Regions from separate parts of the Paenibacillus sp. FSL P2-0136 genome, predicted to be linked through region 2. Evidence: predicted binding sites of a transcription regulator. Region 2 holds the regulator's gene; each other region holds the start of a gene.
The links. Region 2 encodes Rex, which represses fermentation and respiration genes when NADH is low (regulators of the CRP and FNR family bind a similar motif). Its sites were predicted from a motif close to TTGTGAAATATTTCACAA; they were not measured.
Positions count from the first base shown of each region.

Region 1: the regulator Rex is predicted to act here: its motif matches at 1,989-2,006, upstream of NYE26_RS11470 (DUF1641 domain-containing protein).
Region 3: the regulator Rex is predicted to act here: its motif matches at 1,861-1,878, upstream of ric (iron-sulfur cluster repair di-iron protein).

Region 1 covers NZ_CP150244.1:2,785,923-2,789,202, forward strand. The annotation lists gene NYE26_RS11460 (hypothetical protein) at 463-1,071, shown strand; gene NYE26_RS11465 (nitroreductase family protein) at 1,144-1,761, opposite strand; gene NYE26_RS11470 (DUF1641 domain-containing protein) at 2,085-2,522, shown strand; gene NYE26_RS11475 (NAD(P)/FAD-dependent oxidoreductase) at 2,554-3,280, shown strand, end outside.
Region 2 covers NZ_CP150244.1:4,443,917-4,447,196, reverse strand. The annotation lists gene dinG (ATP-dependent DNA helicase DinG) at 1-995, shown strand, start outside; gene NYE26_RS18875 (redox-sensing transcriptional repressor Rex) at 1,145-1,795, shown strand; gene NYE26_RS18870 (amidohydrolase) at 1,785-3,086, shown strand; gene NYE26_RS18865 (DUF5590 domain-containing protein) at 3,116-3,280, shown strand, end outside.
Region 3 covers NZ_CP150244.1:4,716,084-4,719,363, reverse strand. The annotation lists gene NYE26_RS20205 (hypothetical protein) at 148-870, shown strand; gene NYE26_RS20200 (DUF6773 family protein) at 1,065-1,508, opposite strand; gene NYE26_RS20195 (helix-turn-helix transcriptional regulator) at 1,486-1,710, opposite strand; gene ric (iron-sulfur cluster repair di-iron protein) at 1,938-2,633, shown strand; gene NYE26_RS20185 (hypothetical protein) at 2,766-3,280, shown strand, end outside.

The sequences.
Region 1 (3,280 bases), 1.7 Mb from region 2:
TCCTGCACATTCAAACTGCTCAAAACTGATCCGCTAACCACGATAGGAAGGATTGTGAAGCCTGTGAGCTTTAAGAAGCTCATACCGTTTCGTGCAGGGACTCACTTCAGGCGGGAATGTCAGGATCAAAGATATAGTCTCAGTCACAAGGAGGAGCGCTGCTTAAGATTAGCTGCCGGAGATTCTGTCCTGGCTTACGTTCTTCCTGCAGTGTCTGTTTCCTTGAGCTGATACCTGAATTATACCGTCCGTGCGGGGAATAGTAAAAAGCCAAAATTTTTAAATTTGCACTCCCAGTTTGGAAAAAGGTATTGTAAGCGCTATTATTCTGCGTTTTCCTTAGAATCTGCCGAATTCAATTCCCGCTGCCTTTGCTGTATAATGAAAAGGATGGTTTCAATGCTGCGTAGACTCCGGCAGCTTTGCCTGGAGGGAAAGGAAACGGAAATGAGTTTGTATGCAATGAAGCTTGAGGAACTCGGCAGCGGGCTGCTGAAGTCCTTTTTGGAGGATAATTATATATGTGCAGGCTATCCCGGTACGGGAGATCTGGAGAAGCATAGCAGAGAAGAGATCATCAGCAAGCTGGCTGCCGCCGGCTATCACGGGCAGGAGCTGGAGGGTGCAACCCATACTCTGGATATCTTCATTAATGCGATGCAGGATGGGGATTATGTGCTGATCGCCGATGAAGAATGGGTGTATCTCGGGGACCTTGGCGATTACTTCTATGATACCCGGCACAGCGGCGCAGAGGATAGTACAGCCCACCGGCGCGGTGTCACCTGGCTGAAGAGTCTGCCACTCGCTGCGGTTAATCCGGCTGTAACAGGGCTGCTTGCCTCTGACAGCAGAATAACTGCCTATTCAGGAGTGCTGCCCGTAGCCCGAATCGATCTGTGGCTGGGGAATCAGGCAGGGGATGGCGGGAATGCCGCCGGTGCCTGTCCGGTTCAGGTGGATGAAGCTACAGTAGCGCAGGCGCTGGCTGTCCTGAAGGCAGCCTTGAACAGCACGGATGCAGAGCGGAAGGAGCGTGCGGCTGTGGCGATTTTGCAGTATGCGCGGTGAGTATGGATTGAGAATACGGCAGGATGATATAGACAAGGGTCTTTCGGCATATTAGCCGAAAGACCCTTTTTATTAGATGAATTCAACAAACTCATTAACCGGCTTGCGGTAGCCGCGCGGTCTGATCTTATGCTGGTTGTCCTTGCCGATTGTAATCAGCATCACCGGAACCATATGGTCGCCGAGACCGAGGGTAGTCTTCACAGCCTCCGGATCAAAGCCGATCATCGGGCAGGTATCCCAGCCCTTATCCTTGGCAATCAGCATGAACTGCATCGCCGACAGAGAAGCATTGCGGATCGCTTCATCCCGCTGGAACGCATCATTCCCGGTATAAGCATCGTTGATAGATTGAATGGTTTGCTCGTATGCATCCTCGCTCATCGCTCCCAGCAGTTTAAGTCCGCTATAGATTTCAGGAGCCTGCAGGTAGGCATTCTTGTCACCCAGCACCACAATAACAGCAGAAGCAGTGTGAATCTTGTATTGGCCATACGCGTCCTTGCGGATGGCTTCCTTTACGTTGTCATCGCTGATCACCTTGTAATGGGTGTGTTGAAGATTATAAGCCGAGGGAGCCAAGCGGGCCAGGGAGAACATCTCTTCGAGCTCACTCTGCGGAATGGTAACACCTTCCACGAAATTATTAGCCGATCTGCGGGACTGCACCAATTCGGAAAAAGTACTCATAAGTCATTACCTCCATCTAATATGTATGCTGCTTAGTAATAATCAATTGCTGATATTAATTAATAAACTTACATTTAGTTACTTGCTTAAGATATCACGACTCTTTGTATACGTCAATGAGGAAAAACATAATAATTTGTAAATTTAACCTGATCAAACGACTGAGTTCGATAAAACCGATGAGGAAGTGATAATAATCACAAAAATAGGTTGCAAAGGTAAAAAGATTGTGACAATAATAACAAATAGAGTGTTATAATAGTCACATAGTTTCACCTGGATGTCATTGTGCAAGAATACGATTTGTAAAAGGAGACTTCGATATGTCAGAAACCGTTACCCAAACCCTACCTGAACAAGAAATACCAGAAGCAGCTCTTCCCAGAGAGGATGTGCTGAAAGAGCTTTTGAAGCCGGAGGTGCAGCAATCTCTGATTCTTTTGGTAGAGCAGCTGCCGCAGATCACACAAATGGTCAGTGTATTGTCCAAATCACTAGATTTTGTGCAGTCGGTTGCCACGGATGAAGTACTTAAGAATGATACAGTCGGTGCGATTAAGGAAATGGCGGGTCCTGTGGTGGGCACTGCCAAGAATCTGGCGGCTACTGTCATTGAAGCGAAAGACCGCGCCGAAGCAAGCAGCGAAACAGTCAGCCTGTTCGGCATGATGAAGATGATCAAGGACCCGCAGGTACAGAAGGCTCTCCGGTTCATGAATGCCTATCTGCAGGTCAGCGGTGAACGTCAATCGGGCAAATAAGCCCGTAATACTTAATGATGGAGGAATTATCATGTCAAAACATATAGTGATTCTAGGTGCAGGCTACGGCGGCCTGCTTAGTGCCTTAACCATTCGTAAATATATGAGCAAAGCGGAAGCTAAAATAACAGTAGTCAATCAGTATCCGACACATCAGATTATTACGGAATTGCACCGGCTTGCAGCGGGCAGTGCGTCTGAACAGGCGGTTGCCATGCCACTGGCGAAGCTGTTCGCCGGTAAAGATATTGATCTGAAAATCGCCAAGGTCAATTCGTTCTCCCCGGAGAACAAGCAGGTTATTCTCTCGGACGGCGTCATGCTGACCTATGATGCTCTCGTTGTCGGTCTGGGCAGCACCACCGCATACTTTGGTATTCCGGGACTTGAAGAATACAGCATGGTGCTGAAATCAGCAGCAGATGCGCTGCGGATCCGCCGTCATATTGAAGACCGGATTCGTGACTACTCCAAAACCCGCAACGCAGCAGATGCAACAATTCTGATCGGCGGCGGCGGACTGACTGGCGTAGAGCTGGTAGGCGAAATTGCCGATATTCTGCCTAAGCTGACGAAGCAATATGGAGTGAATCCTGCTGAGATCAAGCTTCTGCTCGTTGAAGCGGGTCCGAAGATTCTCCCTGTCCTGCCGGATCATCTGATTGAGCGCGCTACAGCCAGCCTGGAGAAGCGCGGGGTGCAATTCCTGACGGGTCTTCCGGTTACGAAGGTGGCCGATAATAAGATTGATCTCAAGG
Region 2 (3,280 bases):
CCGATATCGGCGGGTTATTCAAGGATCTGGCATCCATTAGAGAGCAGATCCGCTTCTTCATGAGTCTGAACGATGAGAATATCGTGTATTGGCTGGAGGGAAGCGGTAATTATAAGGGCAAGTCACTGCAAATGTATGCTGTTCCTGTAGATGTCAGCACCCAGCTCAGGGAGCTGTTCTTCGATAAGAAGAAGAGCATTATCCTGACCTCGGCCACCTTATCCGTGGATAAATCCTTCCAGTTCATGATTGATAACCTGGGTCTTGGCGAGGCTGCAGAGCAGCGGCGTCTGATGACAACACTGCTTCCGTCGCCATTCAAGTATCGTGAGCAGGCTCTCCTGGTCATTCCCCGGGACTTCCCGAGCGTCAAGGGGAGTATTGGGGATGCCCGCTTCGTGGACACCCTCGTGCACTCCCTTGCCGAGACAGCTGTAACAACACGGGGGCGGATGCTGGTGCTGTTCACCTCCTACAAGATGCTGCGCCAGGTGTATGAACCGCTGAAGGAGGCACTTGCCTCACAGGATATCGCGGTACTCGGACAAGGTGTGGAAGGCGGCAGCCGGAGCAAGCTGATCCGCCGCTTCCAGGACAGCCCGGCTTCGGTCTTGCTGGGTACCAGCAGCTTCTGGGAAGGGGTGGATATCCCTGGAGAAGCATTGACCTGCCTGGCGATTGTCAGACTGCCGTTCCAGCCGCCGAATCACCCGCTGGCAGAAGCGAAGTCAGAGCTGCTTCAGGCACAGAAGAAGAATCCGTTCATGAAGCTGTCCGTGCCGCAGGCTGTCATCCGCTTCAAGCAGGGCTTCGGGCGGCTGGTCCGCACGGCGCAGGACCGGGGCATCGTAATTGTGTACGATACCAGAGTGATTGAATCGCATTACGGAAAGTACTTTCTGTACTCGCTCCCCGGTCCCAAGATGGAGCATATGCTCACCGAGCAGATGGTCCCGAGAATTGCCGAATGGCTGGATGACGGCGGGGTTTCCTAATTCATCTGCTATTGCTATTATTAATAAGTCATGATTATCCTGAAGATCCGTTCCCGCCTGTCCTGCCACTCCGGCAGGCGGCGGGGCACGGTTGCTATAATTGTACGGAATGAAGTGTAGGCTAACAAAACTTTTAAGGAGGAGAATACATGAAATCGGATAAAATATCGGAGGCCGTCGTGCGCAGGCTCCCAGTGTACCTGCGTTTCCTGAACGATCTCCAAAAACGTGAAATCTCCACAGTCTCTTCTCAGGAGCTGGGCCAGAAGCTTGACCTAAATCCCGCCCAGATCCGTAAGGATTTGGCTTATTTTGGTGATTTTGGCAGAAAAGGCATCGGCTATGATGTATCTTATCTGATTGAGAAGATCCGCCATATCCTGAAGCTTGACCAGCAAATTAATGTTGCACTGGTTGGAGCCGGTAACCTCGGTCATGCCTTGTCTAACTACAACGCTTACTTGAAGGATACGATGAAGATTACTGCCATCTTCGATGCCTACCCGCCGAAGGTGGGCCAGCAGATCAACTCGCTGGTTGTGCAGCCGATGGAGGAGCTAAGCAGTACCATCCGCTCGCAGGGCATCCGGATCGGGATTATTACCGTGCCTGACAGCGAAGCCCAGAACGTAGCTGATATTCTTGTGGATTCCGGTATCGAAGCGATTCTGAACTTCGCACCGGTTATTCTCAAGACGCCTGCCAATATCCGGATTCATGCCGCAGATTTCACCACAGATCTGCAGAGCTTGGCCTATTATTTGCATGATGGAAAGGATGAGGCTGAAGATGAGCAGTAAGATCACGATAATCAAGAATGGGCACTTCCTGGTTCCGGGCAGTGACAAGCCGGTACTGAGCGGGTACATGACCCTGGAGAATGATTTGATTACTTACATAGGTGAAGCTGAGCCGGTAGTGGAGGATGGCGCACAGGTCGTAGACGGCAGCCGTCTGCTGTTCATGCCTGGTCTGGTAAATACCCATGGTCATACTGCAATGTCACTGCTGCGCGGGTACGGTGACGATATGGTGCTTCAGACTTGGCTGCAGGAGAAGATGTGGCCGATGGAAGAGAAATTCACTGGTGATGATGTATATTGGGGAACCTCGTTGTCCGTGCTGGAGATGCTGAAGGGCGGCACAACCACCTTCCTCGATATGTATGATCATATGGACCGGGTAGCGGAAGTAACGGAGCAGTCCGGTATTCGTGCTGTGCTGATGCGCGGCGTAATTGGGCTGTGCCCGGAAGAGGTACAGCAAGCGAAGCTTGCTGAGGCGATTGCTTTTGCCCGTAACTGGCACGGCAAGGCTGACGGCAGAATTACGACCATGCTCTCACCGCACGCCCCGTACACCTGTCCTCCAGAGTTTTTCATGAAGTTTGTGCAGGCTGCCCATGATCTGGACTTGCCAATGCACACCCATATGTCCGAGACGCGCCATGAAGTGGAACAGAACGTGGCCGACTACGGCCTGCGTCCGGTCGCGCATCTGGAGAAGCTCGGGATGTTCACCCGTCCTTCGCTCATTGCCCACGGGGTTCATCTGAACGATGAAGAGATCGGTATCCTGGCCCGCCATAACGTTGGCGTGTCGCATAACCCCGGCAGTAACCTGAAGCTGGCCAGCGGGGTAGCCCGTGTTCCTGAGCTGCTGAGAGCCGGGGTTAAGGTCTCTCTGGGGACAGACGGTGCGGCGAGCAACAACAATCTGGATATGTTCGAAGAGATGCGGCTGGTGGCTCTGATCCACAAGGGCGTAAGCGGTGATCCTACAGCGGTACCGGCTCCTGAGGCGCTTCTGATGGCTACGGAGTATGGGGCGCAGTCTATTTTCCTAAGCGGGGTGGGCCGGCTTGCAGCAGGAATGAAGGCCGACTTCATCGCACTTGATATTGACCAGCCTCATCTGCTGCCGCATACCGATCTGCTCTCCCATGCCGTATATTCGGCAAGTGCCAAGGATGTGGAGCATGTATGGGTGAACGGCCAGCAGGTTGTGAAGCATGGACAATGCCTGACACTTGATGAAGAAGCCATCCGCCGCAAAGCACAGGAGACGTTCGAGAGCCTGCTTAAACGGTAATTCAAGGGAACGGGAAAGGAAGCAGCGTGGTGAAGAAGAAGAGGAGAAAATGGATCTGGCTGGGGATTACCGTGGTGCTGCTCCTTCTGTTCGGACTTAGCCAGTTCTATGCCTACATTATGAAGGACCAGTGGAACGAGCGGAGTGAGGCCAAGGAGCTGGCCCGGGCGCGTGCCGGACTAACAGAGGTAACC
Region 3 (3,280 bases), 270 kb from region 2:
ATACTAAATATTACGGATGTGTGGAAGCGTTAACAAAAGTAGGAAAAGCTTAAGGTTATGTGGCAGACGGATGCTTACGGGATGTGTTTTGGACGATGCTGATGGAAGGAAGCGGAGGGCTCACACAACTTTTAGGAGGCGAGGACCATGACCATCACCTTGTTTTCCCGGGAAATAACCTATGGAAAAAAGGATGTCGCCGAACTGGAGACTGCTTCGATTAAAGTACAGCTGATCTATGACAAGGTGTTGTTCATGCTTCATAGCTATCTCCCGGATTCTCTGTGGGATGCGTGGATCGGTGTGCCGTATGAGATCATTTCTTCTCTATATAAAGGGGATAATGACAGCGGGAGCGTGTTTCAGAAATGGATTCAAGGCCCGTCCGGCTGGAAATGTATCGGTTGTGAACGGCATTGCCTGGAGCCGGTAACGGCTAAGGGAGGGAGTGGCTCAAATGCTCAGCGCCGTTTTACTTTTCATAATGGAATTAGCCAGAGCATGGTACTTCAAGCTGTGATATGGTCCATGTATGAGAATACCCGGCTGCTCCAGCCTTACTTGGGGGAGGAGGCTTTTCTGAGTGAGGAGGATATGGAGCTGATCTCTGTATATTTCGTGCCCACCTACCTTACCCCGGCACCGCTAAGCGAATTGAACAAACCGGCCAAAGAATATAAGGATAAGAACATCAGAGTGTATCAGGAATGGATCTCTGCCCCCGACCTGGTGCTGCAGTGGAACGGCGGCCTGACCGAAGGCAGATGGATGACGGGTGTATATGTGGATCATTCGCGGTTCGCCGGACTTGGCCCCTACCTGAAGGATGCGCAGGGCAAGCGGACTTACATGCAGGCGACGGTTCGATAGAAAAGGTGAAGCTCGAAAAAAGGTTGAACTTGAAGCCAGGTCGTCGCTGCGGTGAACATTTGGACTTCCGGCCGCTATTGTGTTTGGATTTCCTGATACAAACCGCTCTTCGCGGTAGAAATCCAAACACAAAGGCGATCGCTCCGCTCCTCCTTTATTTGTACTTCTAGTCACTCACAGCAGTACAAGCCACTCTACTCCGCCCGGTTATTCCTCCGCCGGATCAAGTACACGGTGCTTAAGATGACCAGTCCTGCTGTAACGGAAATGATCAGAATCACCTTCCCGTTCGCACCGCTGTTTGCTGCTGATTGGGCGGTTGGATTCACGAAGGTAACGATAAGGATGCAGGCTGCCACCACGATCGCCAGCAGTGCACCCAGAACGTTTTTCCCTTTTGCTCCGCCCTGTGCTCCGCCTGGTCCCACATATGCACCGCTCCAGATCAGCCGTACGAGATAGGAACCCACACCCAGCATGAAAATTGCGTAATTACTAAGCGGATATTTTAGCCACTTCATTCCGTAGTTTTGCAGCGCCATGTCTGCCAGCAATAAGAATGCCATCAAAAGAAATGCCTGATTCCCCGCCTTGTGCCGCTGCTGCAATTGTCTCTCATCCAGGTTCGTTCTGCTCATCCTTCGTTCCCTCCCAAAATAATTGATCCAGCGTCTTCCCAAGGGTTACACAAATGTCAATACACAACCGCAGGGTGGGGTTGTAATCACCATTCTCAATCGCGATAATTGTCTGTCTTGTGACCCCCACGGCATCCGCCAGCTGCTTTTGCGACATGTCTTTTGCCGCTCTCGAGGCTTTGAGCCTCAGATTCTTCCCCATTCCCTCACCTCACGCATATTGTAAAATATATAAAACAAAATGTCTAGTATATTTAACATTTAAAAAAACAAAAAGTTTGCGTTCATTAAAATTTGTTATATTCAGTGCGTACAATCACAAGTTCCGCCTAAGGCCAGTGATAAGGTGTAGAAGTGAAAAGAAGCACAAACCTACATCTAACCTGAGGAGGGGCCAACATGGCGTCCAATCAATTAAACGATACAACAATTCATCCCGGGTTCACCCCGGAAGCAATGGTCAGAGATATTGTTCTGCAGTTCCCCAAAGCAGCAGATTATTTCAAAGCACAACGGATCGATTTCTGCTGCGGAGGTGCCAAGCCGCTGGCTGAAGCCGCTGCCGAGAAGGGTCTTGATCCGGCAGCAATGGTGCAGGAGCTGAACAAGCTGCAAGAGCAGCACCCGGTTCTGGAAGAGGATACCGCCTGGAACGAAGCTTCTTCGGAGGAGCTGGTGGATTATATTGTGAACAAGCATCACCGTTACCTGCGTGAAGAGCTTCCGCTAATCAGTCAAAATGTAACCAAGGTGTTCCGCGTTCACGGTGAGGATTCACCGCACCTCGGAGAAATGCACCGTCTGTTCAATATGCTGCGTGAAGAGCTGCTGCAGCATACAGCGAAGGAAGAAGAGAGCGAATTCCCTAAGATGCTGGCCTACACTCAGAACCCAACCGAAGAAGGACTTGCGGAGCTGCGCGGACTGCTGCATAATTTGGAAGCTGAGCATGACGGGGCCGGAGAGATTCTGCGCGAGCTGCGCAGAGTTACTAATGACTACACACCGCCTGCACATGCCTGCACGACTTATCGCCTGACCTATGCCCGCCTTGAAGAACTGGAAGGCATGACTTTCGAACATGTACATCTGGAGAACAACATTTTGTTCCTGCGGTATCAATAGGACCTGCTGCAAGGTAGAAGTCCCTTCGGGGGCTTTTTACTTTTTCTTCCGGCAGAAATGATTTGAGAACCCTTCCTCTATGCGTTATCCTTAAAGAGTCTGGGAAAATACATATGAAGGCGGTGCCGTGGGATGTCCACGAAATGGATGCGCTTCATGCTGTGCCTTCTCTTGCTGGCCGCGGCAAGCGGTTGTGGCTTGGGATCAGAGAATGGCGGCAGCAGTAACGGAGGCCAAGGATTAACCTTTTCAGTCAAGGTGGGTGACAGTGAAATGGCCGGAAGCTCGGCCAGATTGCTTAATGAAGCTTACGTGCCTGGGAATTCAATAATAGAGCTGTTCAGAAAGAGCGGCGTTGTTACATTTTCAGCGGATGGAACCAGTATTCTTGAGGTGAATAAGGTCTCCCTGGGTCCGGATATGAGCTGGGAGGTTCAGGTGAACGGCAAGAAGGTTCCAGAGCTGAATACGACCCTGGAACCGGGTTCGGCCATTACGATGTCAGCAGGGCCTGCCGGAACCGGAAAGATGTTTCAGCCTGTCATCATCACGGTGAACGGGGGGAGCGAGCAGCCGGAGCTGACACATTCGCATGTGCTTTCTTTTATGCAGGATATGTCCGTCAAGGGACTGCTCAAGAACAGCGG